One region of the Bovifimicola ammoniilytica genome, then DNA from elsewhere that is predicted to be linked to it. Evidence: predicted binding sites of a transcription regulator. Region 1 holds the regulator's gene; the other holds the start of a gene.

The links. The regulator Rex, encoded in region 1, represses fermentation and respiration genes when NADH is low (regulators of the CRP and FNR family bind a similar motif). The targets are predictions, from matches to a motif close to ATTGTTAANNNNTTAACAAT.
Region 2: the regulator Rex is predicted to act here: its motif matches at 6,614-6,633, upstream of OCV48_RS12485 (acetyl-CoA C-acetyltransferase).

Annotation. Positions count from the first base shown of each region.
Region 1 covers NZ_JAOQJN010000002.1:350,522-359,416, forward strand. The annotation lists gene OCV48_RS03445 (2-isopropylmalate synthase) at 120-1,517, shown strand; gene OCV48_RS03450 (GntR family transcriptional regulator) at 1,526-2,194, shown strand; gene abc-f (ribosomal protection-like ABC-F family protein) at 2,730-4,640, opposite strand; gene OCV48_RS03460 (redox-sensing transcriptional repressor Rex) at 4,925-5,563, shown strand; gene OCV48_RS03465 (hypothetical protein) at 5,593-6,237, shown strand; gene acpS (holo-ACP synthase) at 6,234-6,632, shown strand; gene OCV48_RS03475 (NAD(P)H-hydrate dehydratase) at 6,604-8,133, shown strand; gene alr (alanine racemase) at 8,137-8,895, shown strand, end outside.
Region 2 covers NZ_JAOQJN010000011.1:13,642-22,536, reverse strand. The annotation lists gene OCV48_RS12535 (aminopeptidase P family protein) at 1-969, shown strand, start outside; gene thiS (sulfur carrier protein ThiS) at 1,193-1,384, shown strand; gene thiF (sulfur carrier protein ThiS adenylyltransferase ThiF) at 1,377-2,024, shown strand; gene OCV48_RS12520 (thiazole synthase) at 2,111-2,896, shown strand; gene thiH (2-iminoacetate synthase ThiH) at 2,992-4,164, shown strand; gene OCV48_RS12510 (thiamine phosphate synthase) at 4,157-4,879, shown strand; gene OCV48_RS12505 (hypothetical protein) at 5,074-5,349, opposite strand; gene OCV48_RS12500 (hypothetical protein) at 5,374-5,970, opposite strand; gene OCV48_RS12495 (hypothetical protein) at 6,049-6,180, opposite strand; gene OCV48_RS12490 (hypothetical protein) at 6,265-6,489, opposite strand; gene OCV48_RS12485 (acetyl-CoA C-acetyltransferase) at 6,717-7,898, shown strand; gene OCV48_RS12480 (enoyl-CoA hydratase-related protein) at 7,995-8,786, shown strand.

The sequences.
Region 1 (8,895 bases):
TTGGATAATAGTTATGGAAAAATTTATGTTGACATAAAATGTATTATTGTATACAATGATACAGAAGTACGATAATACAAAATAAAAAAATATCAGGTATTATCAGGACGGAGGAAGAAATGGATAACAGACCAGTAATTATGAATGAAAAGACAAACCTATTAGAGCTAGAGGAGCATATTTACCATTTGGTAGATGTAGATAAACCTAATGTTTATCATAATCTGTTCCCATATGACCAGGTACCAAAGATAGCATTTAACGAGCGTATCGTTCCACATAATATGCCAGAGGATATATGGATTACAGATACAACATTCAGAGACGGTCAGCAGTCAAGAGCACCATATACAACAGACCAGATTGTAACAATATATGATTATTTACATAAATTAGGTGGTCCAAAAGGTATAATAAGACAAAGCGAATTCTTCCTTTACAGTAAGAAAGACAGAGATGCCGTATATAAATGTATGGAAAGAGGGTATAAATTTCCGGAGGTAACAAGCTGGATTCGTGCAAGTAAGAAAGATTTTGAGCTTGTTAAAGATATAGGCATGAAAGAGACAGGTATCTTAGTAAGCTGTTCAGATTACCACATTTTCTATAAAATGAAGATGACAAGACGTGAGTGCATGAATCATTATTTAAGCGTGGTAAGAGAATGTTTAGAGACAGGTATCAGCCCAAGATGTCATTTAGAAGATATTACACGTTCTGATATATATGGTTTTGTAATTCCATTCTGTCTTGAACTTATGAAGCTTCAGGAGGAATACAATATTCCTGTTAAGATAAGAGCATGTGATACTATGGGATATGGAGTCAACTTCTCAGGTGCAGTTATCCCTCGTTCGGTTCAGGGAATAATCTATGGACTTATTACTAATGCAGGTGTTCCATCATCACAGTTAGAGTGGCATGGTCATAATGATTTCTATAAGTCAGTTACTAACTCAACTACAGCCTGGATATATGGTGCAAGTGGTGTTAACTGTTCATTATTTGGAATCGGTGAGAGAACAGGTAATACACCTCTAGAAGCAATGGTATTCGAATATGCACAGTTAAAGGGAACTTTAGATGGTATGGATACCACTGTTATAACAGATTTAGCAAATTATTTTGAAAAGGAAATAGGATATAAAATTCCATCCAGAACACCATTTGTAGGTAAGAATTTCAATGTAACAAGAGCAGGAATTCATGCAGACGGACTTCTTAAGAATGAAGAAATATATAATATATTTGATACTGATAAATTCTTAAAACGTCCTGTATTAGTTGCTGTATCTAACACATCAGGACTTGCAGGTATTGCACATTGGATTAATACATACTACAGATTATCAGAGGATAAGAAAGTAGATAAGAGTTCTGAATTAGTTAAGAGAGTTAAAAAATGGGTTGATGACCAGTATGATGACGGAAGAGTTACTGTAATAGCTGATAATGAATTAGTTGAAATTATTAATAAAACCTGCGAAGAACTTGGCATTACAATAAATAAGGGGTGAAATAGTTAATGGATAAAGATGGTCAGATTAAAGTAAGTGATAAATATTCACTTCAAGGCAGGGTATTTAACCGTCTGAGAGAAGATATTTTATCGGGGAAATATAAGGAAAATGATGAGTTAAGAGAAATGACAATTGGTGCAGAACTGGGAGTTAGCAGGACTCCGGTTCGCGAAGCACTAAGACAGTTAGAATTCGAGGGACTTGTAAGCATCATACCTAATAAAGGCGCATATGTTATCGGAATCAGTAAAAAAGACTTAAAGGATATATATGAGATGAGAGCCAGATTAGAGGGCTTATGTGCAAGATGGGCTACTAAAAATGCTACAGATGAGAACATTTCGAAACTCGAAGAGATTTCAGACTTGTCAGAATTTCACTATGTAAAGAAAAAATTTGATAAAGTATTAGAACTTGATAATGAATTTCACGAATTATTATATGAGATGGCTGATAGTAAAATGTTATATAAGACATTATCAGACTTTCATCACTATTTAGAAATAATAAGAAAGAAAACATTATCTTCTAATGAAAGAGTATGTGATTCGATTAAAGAACATAAAGATATCGTTGAAGCTATAAAAGCTAAAGATAAGGACAGAGCAGAAGAATTGGCAATTCTTCATATGAAGAATACGATAAAGAATATCGAAGCCCATAAATTATTGTAGAATATATAATGCTCAGACCTTGCTCATACAAATGTAGTTTATATTTATCTGTTAAAGTAAATTTGATATATAAATATCGAAACTCCTTGTAAGTAATTGCGTAAATTTGTAAGATATCATTTTTTGGCTCAAATTTTGTGTACATTCAACAGACATACATTTAAGCCGAGATGTCCGGCTATGACACACGCTTTCATATTTCCTTTATCTAGTGAGAGTAAATGCTGCCTTCTGCAGAGGTTATTACGGTGCAGTTAATCAAACGCGCTCCGCTTGAACGGTGATTTACTGCACCGACCTTTTGCATCAGGCAGCATTAACTCTCACACGATACGTCATAAATCAAGTGTGTGACATAGCCGGACACATCGGCTTAAATGTATGGCATTGAATGAACATAAATAATCGTAAGAGCCAAAAAAAGATATCTACAAATTAGCAATTCTTACAAAAGTTCGATATTTATATATGCAAATTTACTTAACACAGATAATTTAATTCTATTTTGTATGAGTAAAGTCTGAGTATTTATATATTATACAAGTGTTTCCCATAATTCGTATAGCTTCTCAAGTTCACTATTAACGGCTTCGATTTCTTTAGTAATCTCCATTAATTTACCGACATCAGAAGCAATATCAGGATTATTCATCTCTTCTGAAAGAGCATTGTTTTTTTCTTCAAGTTCGTTTATACGTCCTTCGGTTTTCTTTAATTCATTTTGTTTTTTACGAAGCCTGGCCTGTTCATCTTTCATAGTCTGCCAGTCAGCTTTAGAAGAAGAAACAGCAGAAGTGTCTTTGGTTTCAGCGGCTTCAGGTGCGGCATATATAGCTGTTAACTCAGCTTTTTTCTCGAGATAATAATCATAATTGCCTATATAATTTACAATCTTATTATTAGTCAGCTCTATAATTCTGCTAGCGGTTTTATTTATGAAATATCGGTCGTGGGATACATAGAGAATAGTCCCATCATAACTGTTAATCGCATTTTCAAGGATTTCCTTAGATGTAATATCTAAATGGTTCGTAGGCTCATCAAGAATAAGGAAGTTAGCATTTGATAACATAAGTTTTGCAAGCGAAACACGTCCACGTTCACCACCGCTTAAGTCTTTAATCTGCTTAAATACATCATCACCAGTGAATAAAAATGCTGCCAGCACATTACGAATTTCTGTATTAGTCATATCAGGATATGCATCTGAGATTTCTTCAAACAAAGTATTTTCCATAGTTAAAACATGATGCTCCTGGTCGTAGTATCCGATTTCAACCTTGCTGCCTAATTTAGTTGAACCGCTGTCGGCATCGATTATTCCATTTATGATTTTCAAGATGGTAGTCTTGCCTGTACCGTTATTACCGATTATACTGACTTTTTCGCCACGTTTGATTTCAAAGTTAATATCTGAGAAAAGATGGTTATCACCAAAAGATTTAGAAAGATTTTCTACCGATAATACATCTTTACCACTTGTAATCCTTGGAGTTAATTTAAGATGCATTTCATCATCAATATATTTTGGCTTTTCTACAACTTCGATTTTATTTAGCTGTTTTTCACGACTTTCAGCTCTTTTAATTGATTTCTCACGATTAAAAGATTTGAGCTTCTCGATAACCTCTTTCTGATGCTTGATTTCCTGCTGCTGATTAAGATATTTTTTAAGTTCAGCTTCTCTTAAAGAGGCTTTCTTAGTGGCATAATCGCTGTAATTACCATTATATGTAGTACATTTTGTATTCTCTATCTCTACAACTTTAGTTACGATTTTATCAAGGAAATAACGGTCATGGGAGATTATGATAACAGCACCTTTGTAATTGCTTAAGAAACCTTCTAACCATGCAATTGAGTTAAGGTCTAAGTGGTTAGTAGGCTCATCTAATAATATGATATCAGGCTTAGATAACAGAATCTTACTTAAGAATACTCGTGTTTTCTGTCCGCCTGACAGAGTTGATATCTTTCTGTCAAAATCTTCCTCTGCAAAGCCTAAGCCCTTTAAGACACCTGTAATTTCGCTCTTATAAGCATATCCGTCATTTAATTCGAAAGTATGTGTTAATTTAGAATAGTTTTCAAGAAGTTTTTCTAATTCTTTACCCTCGGCAGTTTTCATTTCAGCTTCTAATGAACGGATTGTACTTTCCATTTCTATAATCTCTTTTTTGACATCTAACATTTCTTCGTAGATAGTATGCCCGCCTGCTATATCAGGGTGCTGCGATAAATATGCAAGAGTTTTATTTTTAGCTACGGTTATAATTCCGTCATCAGGCTTTAATTCTCCTGTAATTATCTTAAATAATGTCGATTTACCCGCACCATTAATTCCGACTATTGCAACTTTCTCTCTATCTTCTGCATGAAATGAGCAGTTATCTAATATAACCTTACTGTCAAAACTTTTACTTATGTTACTACATGATAAAATCATAATTACCTCACCAATCTAAATTAATCCAAAATAAATTTTTTAATAAGTCTTATATTAATATTAAAGTAATATTTTGAAATAGAATTTTTAACGTTTACTACTAAATATAAACGATTTTTATAAAGTTGTCTATGAAGATATTAAAAAAAGATATTAAATAAGAGAAAAAAGTTTAGTTGCTTTGTTTAATTTTTATCAAAGATGTGTTATAATTTTTTAAAATTTAATAAATTTAATGTATTAAATCATTGAATTAAAATCAGAACGGAATTGGATGGTGAATTATGGTTAAGAATAGTATCTCTAAGGCAGTTATCGGAAGACTGCCAAGATATTACAGATATTTAGGAGAAATAATGGAGTCGGGTGTTGAAAGAATTTCATCAGGCGAACTTAGCAAGAAGATGAACGTAACAGCTTCGCAGATAAGACAGGACCTGAATAATTTCGGAGGATTTGGACAACAGGGATATGGATATAATGTCAAATATTTGTATGTTGAAATAGGTAAAATACTTGGAGTAGACAAGCAGCATAATATGATTATTATCGGTACAGGTAACCTTGGAAGAGCACTTGCTAATTATGCTAATTTTGAGAAAAGAGGATTTGTTCTTATAGGGTTGTTTGATAAGAATCCTAAACTAATAGGCAAGAAAGTCAGAGGCATAGCAGTTCAGTCTATGAAAAATTTAGAAGAATTTGCCAAGGATAATAAAATTGACATCGCAACACTTGCCATACCTAAGGCAGAGGCAGTAAAAGTAGCAGAAAAGCTTGCGGAATGTGGTGTCAGGGCAATATGGAATTTTGCTCATACAGACCTTAATCTGCCTAAGAATATTGTTGTTGAAAATGTACATTTATCAGAAAGCCTTATGCAGTTATCATATAATCTTACAAGAACTGAAAATGATATGTAATAATTCTTATTCGCATATGGGAGGTAACAATGGCTAAAAAAGAAACAGAAGGTTCATATGAAGATTTTGAAAATTTAATAGACTTAAAGAAGATTCCAATTTTGCCATTAGATAACAGATGGCATCAGTTATTTCCAGATAATTTAAAGACACCAAGGATAAAGAAGCTTGAGAAAGAAGTTATGAATCTCGTGAAAAGAGAAGGTGGCGTATCAAGGGAGATTAAGAATCTTGTTGGGCTCAAGAAGAAGCTTATGAAAGAAATCGTAGACAATATGGAAGAAACAGATAATGAAAACGAGAAACTAAGACAGAAGAAACTTGATGCAAGCAGGAAATTAATTGAAGATATTAATAATAAGAATACTGAGCTAGAGAACGAGAAATACCAATTGCCGTACAGACTTATGAAGGTAAATGAAGAATTACTTATGGAAAGTATTGAGAAATGTTATAATCGCCTTAGTAATAATGAAATGCAGATAGAAGCTCTGGGTGAATGGATTGAAAAGACGAGAATACAACTTAAGAGAAATGTAGTAATTAAGCAGGATAAAACTGATGAAAATAACAACATTTACGGATATATGCATGATATGTTAGGACATGAGGTTATGGAAATATTTGACAGAGAACATAATTATGATAAGAACAAGTTCAAGGAGGAAAAATGATAATAGGAATAGGAAATGATATTGTTGAAATCAAGAGATTTATGACTCTTAAAGAGCATTTCAAGGATAAATTTTATACAGAGAGGGAAATTGAGGAAGCAAAGGGGAGAGCTTCTTTTTTTGCAGCAAATTTCTCGGTAAAGGAAGCTGTTTCTAAGTCATTTGGAACAGGTTTCAGAGGCTTTAGCGGAAAAGATATAGAAGTCCTTAGAGATGAATTAGGAAAGCCATATGTAAATCTGTATGGTGGAGCGAAGAAAATTAGTGAAAGCTTAGGAATTAATGAGATATTTGTAAGTATCTCTGATACAGATAATCTGGTTATGACAATGGCAGTTGCTGAAAGTAGAAATGGAGGAGCAGAGAATGGAAATATTAACCGGAAAAGCAAGTAAAATCGTTGATAATTATTGCATTAATGAGCTTAAGATACCATCGTTAGTTCTTATGGAAAGAGCAGCTTTAGCGGTCGGTGAATGTGTGACAGAAATATGCAGGCAGAATAAATATAATAAAGTTAAGATTATATGTGGTGTTGGCAATAATGGAGCGGACGGACTGGCACTTGCAAGAATACTATGTGATGATGAAACGAAGATTAATAAATCGGATATCTGCGTTTGTATCATTGGAAATATGGAAAAAGCAAGTGAAGAATTCAATATACAATATGACATTTTACAGAATATAGGAATGGATATTATTAAAATAAAAGATAAAGAGCAATTTAAAGAAGTAATTGCAGATGGCGAATTGGTTGTTGATGCTATATTTGGAATAGGATTATCAAGAGATGTAAACGGCCTATTTGCAGATATTATTAATGAAATTAATGAAAGCAAGACAAAGGTTATCGCTATTGACTGTCCAAGTGGACTCAATTCAGACAACGGAAGAGTTATGGGAGTTGCTATAAAGGCTTATAAGACAGTTACGTTTGGAAGATTAAAAGCAGGGTTAGTCTTGTGTGATGGTAAGAATTATACGGGAGAAGTAGTGGTAAGACAGGTTGGTTTTAATGAGCTTGCATATGAAAATTTAAGAAAAAATTATAAAGAAGAAGTATTTAATGCATTTACGAAGAAAGATTTAAAAATTATTCCTGAGAGAAACCCTGTATCTAATAAAGGAACATATGGACGTATAAAGGTTATTGCTGGTTCAAAGAATATGTGTGGAGCAGCGATACTTTCAGCGATAGCGGCATATAGATGTGGAGCAGGTATAGTAGAAGTATTAACGCATATAAATAATCTTCCTATAGTGAAGGGAAAGATTATAGAAGCAGTTGTTAATGATTATGCTGAACCTTTTGAATTAGACAGTAGTTCAATAGTGGTTGCGGGACCGGGATTATCAGTTGACGATATGGCAAATAACCTGATTAAAAAGGTACTTACCTCGAATTGTAATGCAGTTATAGACGCAGACGGATTAAATGTTATAAGTAAAAACAGAGAATTATTAAAAATGCTTCATAACAAAGTGATTATAACACCACATATTAAGGAAATGTCGAGACTAACAGATATCAGTTGTCAGGATATCAGGGAAAATATAGTAAAGGTTGCTAAAGACTTTTCGGAGAAATATGGCTGCATAACGGTTATAAAAGATGCTACAACAGTAATCGCTGATTACAATGGAAATGTTACTGTAAATCTATCAGGAAACAGCGGAATGTCAACAGGTGGAAGTGGTGATGTATTATCAGGAATAATTGGTGGAATGATATCACAAATATTAGGTATTTACGAAGCTGCCTGTATGGGTGTATACTTACATGGATTGGCAGGTGACTATGCGAAAGAGAGTAAATCAGATTATGGAATGATTGCTTCAGATATTAATGATGCCATTACACAAATCTTAAAATATAGAAATGGAGAAGTGTAAAAAATGAACACAATGGAAAAATATTACAGAGTATGTGTAACAATTAATTTAGATGCTATATATAATAATGTAACAAATCTTAAGAATAATATAAAGGAAGGAACAAAGGTAATTGCAGTAATTAAAACTGACGGATATGGACATGGAGCAGTACCTATAGCATATACAATAAATGATTTAGTAGATGCGTATGCGGTTGCAACGATAGATGAAGCTGTTAATCTAAGAGAAAATGGAATAAAAAAACCTGTATATGTTATCGGATATACTCATGACAGCCAGATGGAAAGAGTTGTTGAAAATGATGTGAGACCAGCTATATTTACAATGGAATCGGCTATGGCTGCTTCTGATGCAGCAAAGAAACTTGGAAGAATGGCAAAACTTCATATTAAAGTAGATACCGGAATGAGCAGAATTGGTTTTAAAGATTGTGAAGAAAGCATTGAAACCATTAAGAAGATAAGTAAGCTTGATAATGTTGAAATCGAGGGAATATTTACACATTTTGCAACAGCAGATGAGACGGATAAGTCTAAGACGATGAAACAGTTTGAAAGATTCAAGAATTTCACAGACAGACTTGAAGAAGAGGGAATACATATACCTGTGAAGCATTGTTCAAACAGTGCAGCCATAATGGAGATTAATTCTGCAAATATGGATGCTGTACGTGCAGGTATTGCAATGTATGGATTGTATCCATCTGATGAAGTCGATAAGAGTTCAGTAAAACTTACACCTGCGTTAGGACTAAGAAGT
Region 2 (8,895 bases), on a different contig from region 1:
AAGATAAATTATCTGTTATATAAGAAATTATTTAAAGGCAAGATTCTTAATATGGTTAATCCGACAACTAAGATGAAGGCAATGAAAAATGAGACAGAAGTCCTAAATGAAGCCAAAGCACATATTAAGGACGGAATTGCATATGTCAAATTCTTATATTGGTTTAATCAAAATATCAGTAAAGGCATTACTGAGTTAGATATAGCGAACAAATTACTAGAGGAACGTTCAAAGATGGAAGGCTTCATTGAAGAGAGTTTTGAGGCTATTCTGGCTTATGGAAGTCATGGTGCAATCGTACATTATTCGCCTGATGAGGCATCAAACATAGAATTGCAGGATAAATCATTTGTTCTTATAGATACAGGTGCTCATTATCTTGAAGGAACAACTGATATTACGAGAACCCTAGCCTGTGGAGAACTTACGAAAGAAGAAAAAGATAATTATACACTCGTCCTTAAAGGTAATTTAGCTCTTGGAGATGCGAAATTCCTATATGGGCTTACGGGTGCAAACTTAGATATTCTTGCCAGAAGTGCATTATGGCGTAAAGGACTTGACTACAATCATGGAACAGGACATGGTGTGGGATATCTTATGAATGTACATGAGGGACCTAATAATATCAGATGGAGACTTGGAAAAGGTAAGAATCTGAGTGCCGTCATTGAACCAGGTATGATTACATCTAACGAGCCAGGTGTATATATAACAGGTAAATACGGAATACGACTTGAGAATATGATTGTATGTAAAGAAAGAGAAAAAAATGATTTTGGACGTTTTATGGAATTTGAAACCCTGACAATAGTACCATTTGACATAAACGCAATTAATATTGATATGTTAGATGAGCATGAGAAAATGCTCTTAAATGACTATCACAAAAATGTCAATAAAATAATTTCTCCATTTTTAGACAGTAAAGAGAAAGAATTCTTAGATAGAATTACTAGAGAGATATAAATATAAAAATAAAAATATGACTTATTATATATTGACTTATATAAAATATTATGCTATCTTAACACACAGAGTGCAGACAAAAGTCACACGAAGGGGTACACCACCTTGGGTGTATCTTTTTGTGTGGCTTTTTTGCTTACCAGGAAATTTCGTTGAAATTGTCCTGGTAAGCAAAAAAGCTCCGCGAAGATCACACTGCGGCGGAGCAGAAATGAGGATTATTATGAAAATAAATGGAAAAATAACTGCTGCCACATATAAGAATATTGAAGAATTATTAACAGATAATGGCTATAAAATAAAATATGTAGCAGTTGAATGTAATGGGAACATAATACCGAAGAATATGTATGGTAAATATGTTCCAGGTGCTGATGATGTAATAGAAGTAGTGACGTTTGTAGGAGGTGGCTGATATAATTACAAGAGAAGAGATAAAAAAAGCACTTGAGATTAGGCACACTAAAGAGGGACAGGCTAAGTTAACTAATTCAAAAGTTGCAATTATGGGATTGGGTGGATTAGGTTCTAATATTGCTATAGCGTGTGCAAGAATGGGGATTGGTGAAATGCTTCTGGTAGATTTCGATGTTGTGGATATCACAAATATATTCAGACAGAATTACAGATTAGAACACATCGGAAGATATAAGACAGAATGTATTAAAGAAGAAATATCAGAAATCAATCCATATCTTAAGGTTAATACTATAAATACCAGGATTACAAGAAAAAATGTGCTAGAAATTCTAGGAGATTATAAGATAATCTGTGAAGCCTTTGATAAAGGCGAGACTAAATCTGAAATAATTGATGAAATATTATCAAAGTCGGAAGATAAAATCATAATCTCCGGAAATGGTATGGCAGGTATAAAAAGCGTTAATCTTATCAGAACCAGACAGTTTGGAGATAGGTTATATATCTGTGGTGACTTAGAAAATGGTATTGAAATTGAAGGAACACTTATGTCTCCACGGGTGAGTGCCTGTGCTATGCATCAGGCAAATGTCGTAGCTAATCTGATTCTGTCAGATGGCAAGGTTGATTTATAATTTTAAAAAAGTGTAAATAAAAGTTTATATAAAAATGAATTAAGAAAGGAATCTGATAGATAAAACTAATCAGATTATGTGGAAAAATGACAATATCAGAAAAAGAAAATGATAAATTAGTAATCGGAGGTCATTCGTTTAATTCACGATTCATCTTAGGTTCAGGAAAGTATTCGCTAGAACTTATTAAGTCAGCAGTTGAGAATGCGAAAGCTGAGATAATTACATTAGCACTTAGAAGAGCTAATAGTACAAGTATGGAAAATATACTTGATTATATACCAGAAAATGTAACACTTCTTCCTAATACATCAGGAGCAAGAAATGCTGATGAAGCCGTAAGAATAGCAAGACTTGCAAGAGAATTAGGTTGTGGTGATTTTATCAAGATAGAAATAATGAAAGATACAAAGTATTTATTGCCTGATAATTATGAGACAATCAAGGCAACCGAAATACTTGTGAAAGATGGTTTTGTAGTTATGCCTTATATGTATCCGGACTTAAATGTTGCAAGAGCATTAAGAGATTCGGGTGCTGCTTCAATTATGCCACTTGCAGCACCTATTGGAACAAACAGAGGACTTTGTACAAAAGATTTTATACAGATACTAATTGACGAAATTGATTTACCAATAATAGTAGATGCTGGAATAGGCAAGCCATCGCAGGCATGCGAAGCTATGGAGATGGGAGCTGCTGCGATAATGTCTAATACGGCAATTGCTACAGCTAAAAACATTCCTTTAATGGCTGAAGCATTCAGAAAAGCCATTGAAGCCGGAAGAAGTGCATATTTAGCCAAGACTGGTCGTGTGTTAAACAGTGGTTCGGAGGCATCATCACCACTTACAGGATTTTTAGAAAAATAATCTTCGATACGAGTATTTTGTACATAGCTATTTGTTTCGGAGCGAAAATAAATAGCACTTATGGCAGAAGAGAAATCGCTCAGAAATGAGGAAATATGGAAATAGCAGAAAATAGAAAAGAAAACCGAATTAATCATATGGATTATCTTCCTGATATGGAAGTGATAGATTCTGGCATTGCTGATGAAGTAATTAACAAAATGAATGCATACAATCCGGATGAATATACTAAGGACGATGTTTTAGAAGCACTCAGTAAAGAGGTTCTTAGTGCAGAAGATTTTGCGGCATTATTATCACCTGCTGCATCTGGATATATAGAAGAGATGGCTAGAAAAGCCCAGATAGAAACGAGAAAACATTTCGGAAATTCCATATATATGTTTACGCCATTATACATAGCAAATTATTGTGAAAACTATTGTATCTATTGTGGTTTTAACTGTCATAATAAGATACATAGGGCGAAACTTACTTACGAAGAAATAGAAAAGGAAATGAAAGCAATTGCAGATACAGGATTAGAAGAAATACTTTTACTTACCGGTGAGAGTAAGAAAATGTCTAATGTGAAATATATCGGAGAAGCCTGTAAAATAGCAAGAAAATATTTTAAATTAGTTGGCTTAGAAGTATATCCGATGAATTCTGATGAATATGCTTATTTACATAAATGTGGTGCTGATTATGTCACTGTATTTCAGGAGACATATAATTCTGATAAGTATGAGACATTACATCTTGCAGGACATAAACGAATTTTTCCTTATAGAGTTAATGCACAGGAAAGAGCATTAATGGGTGGAATGAGAGGAGTTGGTTTTGCAGCGTTATTAGGACTTGATGATTTTAGAAAAGATGCATTTGCAACAGGAATACATGCATATCTTATCCAAAAGAAGTACCCTCATGCAGAGATAGCATTTTCGTGTCCGAGACTCAGGCCTATAATTAATAATGATAAGATTAATCCTAAAGATGTCCATGAGCCACAGCTTTTACAGATAATCTGTGCCTACAGATTGTTTATGCCATTTGCAAGCATAACAATATCAACAAGAGAGTGTGAAAGATTCAGAAATAATATAATAAATATTGCCGCAACAAAGATTTCAGCAGGGGTGGGAGTAGGCGTAGGCGGACATGGAGAAGAGAAAAAAGGTGATGAACAGTTTGAAATCTCTGACTCACGTTCAGTAAGTGAGGTATATAATGCAATAAAAAAACAGGGACTTACACCTGTAATGAGTGAATATATTTATGTCTGATACTATGAATAATATAATTGCTATCACAAACAGAAAACTTTGTAGGAATCGTTCATTTGATGAAGCTATCGATACCGCATTAGAAGATAATGTGAGATACATTATTATAAGAGAAAAAGATTTATCGATACAAGAATATATAAAATTTGTAAATGATATTCAACTTCATATACATAATATATTTCCTGATACGCAGACGAAAATAATTATGAACCTTGGAAATGTACAAAATACCTTTGAATTATTTGAAATAATTAATAATACAGGATGCAGAAATGTACATATGCCGGTTTATACATTAGATAAGCTGGAAACATCTGATTTTGGTAATCGAAATAGCAGTTTTAATAGTATCAGAAACGATATTGCTGATAAAAATATTAATAATATTTATACCGGGGTTAGCAATACAGAGATTAATAATATTATTAATTATATACAAAAAGAGATAGAAATATTTGGAATATCCATTCACTCCATAAATGATATAGAGAAAACATGCAGATTTAAACCTGATTATTATATTGCAGGACATATATTTAATACTGAATGTAAGAAAGGTAAAGTACCGCGAGGACTTGATTTTATTGAAAATATTTGTAAATCGACAGATATACCAGTGTACGGAGTTGGCGGGATTAATAAAGATAATATGAAAGAAGTGATAAATGCCGGGGCAAGTGGTGTATGTATGATGTCTGAGTATTTTCACTGACTGTTTCAGTATTAATTGATTTTGAACAATTAATTTAGAATAAAGAATGTCGCCTGCGACATTCTTCGCCTGCGGCGGATTACGATAGAAACATTTTCTGCTCCGACGCAGTGCAATCCTTGCGGAGCGTTTTTGCTTACCAGAACAATTTCAACGAATTTTCATAGTACGTAAGAATCAAATTGTGCAGGAAATCAGCCTGCACGATTCGATGATATAATTTTTGCTAATTTTCTAACGGTATCTAATTTAGATATCTGCTCTTTAGTCATATTTGTTTTTAAGGCATTTATTATAACATCAGTTTCGGCATCTGAGAAATTAATTCCTTTAGCATTGGCAGTTGCGGCAGCATTCAGAAAAAATGGTATGAGATTTTCGGAAGATACATTTTCTGACTGCCTTATAATTTCTGATAAAAGATTGAGTTTTTCAGGTGAAATTCCTGATATGTTATTATAGTTATCCATAAAATTACTCTCCATATTAAGATTTTATTTGTTTTTATTAAGCAAGGAAGAATAAGTGTCAAACATTGCACGCTGGCTTGGTGAAAGCATATTCTTCAAAGCATCAATATCAATATTAGCAGGAATATTGTCAGGTGATGAATTACTCTGTTTGTTATTAGGATTGTCATTATCATAATCTGTACCATTAATAAAACTGCCATTTTCTATGTTAGAAGCGTCAGATTTATTACCCGAATTATAAACTGGACCATCCGGATTATTAAAATTAAAAGACTCGGGACGTAGGGCAGGAAGATTTAAAGATTTATATGTGTTATACATATTAAATGCATTTACCATATTCATAAACATATCGATTAAATTCTTTTCTTCGGTATTAAGATAAGGCTTTACGGCATTGATTAATTCAATAGGTTTATTCTTATGATTATTATCAGAACCATTATCGCAGGCACTTAGCAAGTTATCGTGAGAGGTATTAAAACTATTTCTCATTATATTAAATTCCTCGATTTTTATATAATAGGAAATAACTTTTTGCATAGTAGATGGAACATATGGCAGAGATGCCTTTAAAATATTAAGTGGCTTGTTTGAAAATAAATCGTTTGAACTCATCAGATACTCATTTCTGCATTATGCGTTTTTCATTTTTTTAAATACTATGAAAAGTTTATGAAAAATATGATAATAAAATTAAATTGATGCATATTTAATGCAGACTAACAATATAAACGTATTAGTAGACATCATACATTTTATACAGTCCATATCATATTCGAAAATTGATGTGTCTGTTTCTATTATAGTTGTGTCTGTTTTCTTCATAATTAACTCCATTTCACAAATAATACGCTATATTGTCAGCCATCACATTAAATGATTATAATGATATTTGAAATATCACTTAAATTAGCAGCCTAAGAAGCAGCCGCCATTTCCATTGCCACCACAGCAGAGAAGTAAGATGATAATCCAGATACAGCTATTGTTCTCACATCCGCAGCCGTTGTTACCCCAGTTTCCATTATTACCACAGCAGCATAATAGGATAAGGATTAACCAGATACAGCTGTTGTTATTGTTGTCTCCGCATCCACAGCCTCCACCACAGTTTGTTGCAGCTAAATCACTCATTTTTAAATCCTCCAAATTTTGTTTACACTAAATTCTATGTAGCATAGCTTGGTCAGTTTCCTTATATTTTTTTAATTTGTAAAAATAAAATAAAAATATAATTTATGATTGTATTATTTTATATATTGTGATAAAATTAACAAAGATAGTTTGGTACATAGTCTTTATGTCTGAACCTGACAAAAATTTAACAATCTTATTAAAATTAAATCGGAGGTATTACATTTATGTCAAGAAAAGTAGTTTTAGCAGGCGCATGTCGTACAGCAATTGGTACAATGGGTGGCTCATTAAGCACAACACCAGCAGCTGAGTTAGGTGCAATCGTTATTAAAGAAGCATTAAACAGAGCCGGAGTTGCTCCAGAAGCGGTAGATCAGGTTTACATGGGATGTGTAATCCAGGCAGGACAGGGTCAGAACGTTGCTCGTCAGGCATCAATCAAAGCAGGTTTACCAATTGAAGTACCAGCAGTTACAATGAACGTTGTATGTGGTTCGGGTCTTAACTGTGTTAACCAGGCAGCTCATATGATTATGGCTGGAGAAGCTGATATCGTAGTTGCAGGTGGTATGGAAAATATGTCTATGGCACCATATGCATTAGACAAGGCTCGTTTCGGTTACAGAATGGGTAATGCAGTAATGAAAGATACAATGGTTAATGATGCTCTTTGGGATGCATTCAATGATTATCATATGATTAAGACAGCAGATAACATCTGTGAAGAATGGGGAATTACAAGAGAAGAATTAGATGAGTTCGCATTAAAGAGTCAGCAGAAAGCTGAAGCAGCTCAGAAGAACGGTGCATTTGATAACGAAATCGTACCTGTATCAGTTAAGAAGAAAAAAGAAATAGTTGAATTCAAAGTAGATGAAGGTCCTCGTGCAGGTTCTACAATCGAAGGTCTTGCTAAACTTCGTCCAATCAATCCTAACGGATTTGTTACAGCAGGTAATGCATCAGGTATCAATGATGGTGCTGCAGCAATCGTTGTTATGAGTGAAGAAAAAGCTAAAGAATTAGGTGTTAAACCTATGGCTACATGGGTAACAGGCGCTCTTGCAGGCTGCAGACCTGAAGTTATGGGTATCGGTCCTGTATATTCTACAAAGAAAGTATTAGCTAAGACAGGTATGAAGATTGAAGACTTTGATATCATCGAAGCAAACGAAGCATTTGCAGCACAGTCAATCGCAGTAGGAAGAGACTTAGGAATCGATGTTGACAAACAGTTAAATCCAAATGGTGGTGCAATCGCACTTGGTCATCCAGTTGGAGCTTCAGGATGCCGTATCCTTGTTACACTTCTTCATGAGATGGAAGCTAAAGATGCTAAGAAAGGTCTTGCAACACTTTGTATCGGTGGTGGAATGGGTTGCTCAACAATCGTTGAAAGAGACTAATTCATACGAATTCACTTGAATACTTTTAAGATACAATAACAATTACTGCAGGCTGTACGGATTCCTGTACAGCCTGTTTTAGAAAGGAAATTTATTATGGAATTCATTAATTATGAAGTAGAAGGAATGGTTGGCATTATTACAATCAATCGTCCAAAGGCTTTAAATGCACTTAACAGCCAAGTATTAACAGAGTTAGATGAGACACTTGACAATGTTGATATAAATGCAATAAGAGCATTAATTCTTACAGGCGCAGGTGAGAAATCATTTGTTGCAGGTGCAGATATCGGAGAGATGAGTACACTTACAAAAGCTGAAGGTGAAGCTTTCGGTAAAAAAGGTAATGATGTATTCAGAAAACTTGAAACATTCTCTATCCCTGTTATTGCAGCCGTTAATGGTTTTGCACTTGGTGGAGGATGTGAGATTTCAATGAGCTGTGATATCAGAATATGTTCTGAGAATGCAGTATTTGGTCAGCCTGAAGTAGGTCTTGGAATTACACCAGGTTTTGGTGGAACACAGAGACTTGCAAGAATCGTTGGTGTTGGAATGGCTAAACAGATGATCTATACAGCAAGAAATATTAAAGCTGATGATGCATTAAGAATCGGTCTTGTTAATGCAGTATATCCATTAGAAGAGTTACTTCCTGCAGCTAAGAAACTTGCTGAGACAATTGCTAAGAATGCACCAATTGCAGTTCGTAACTGTAAGAAAGCAATTAATGATGGCTTACAGGTTAATATGGATGAAGCAATCGTAATTGAAGAGAAATTATTCGGTGACTGTTTCGAAACAGAAGACCAGAAAGCAGGAATGGGAAACTTCCTTGAGAAAGATAAAGAAAAGAAATTAAAGGTTGTACCTTTCCAGAATAAATAATATAATTAATGTACTAAATTTAATTATAGTGTCAAATGACATTATTATAAATTTATAATTACCATCAGAGATGATGGATATCAATTATCAATAATATTAAACTAATGGA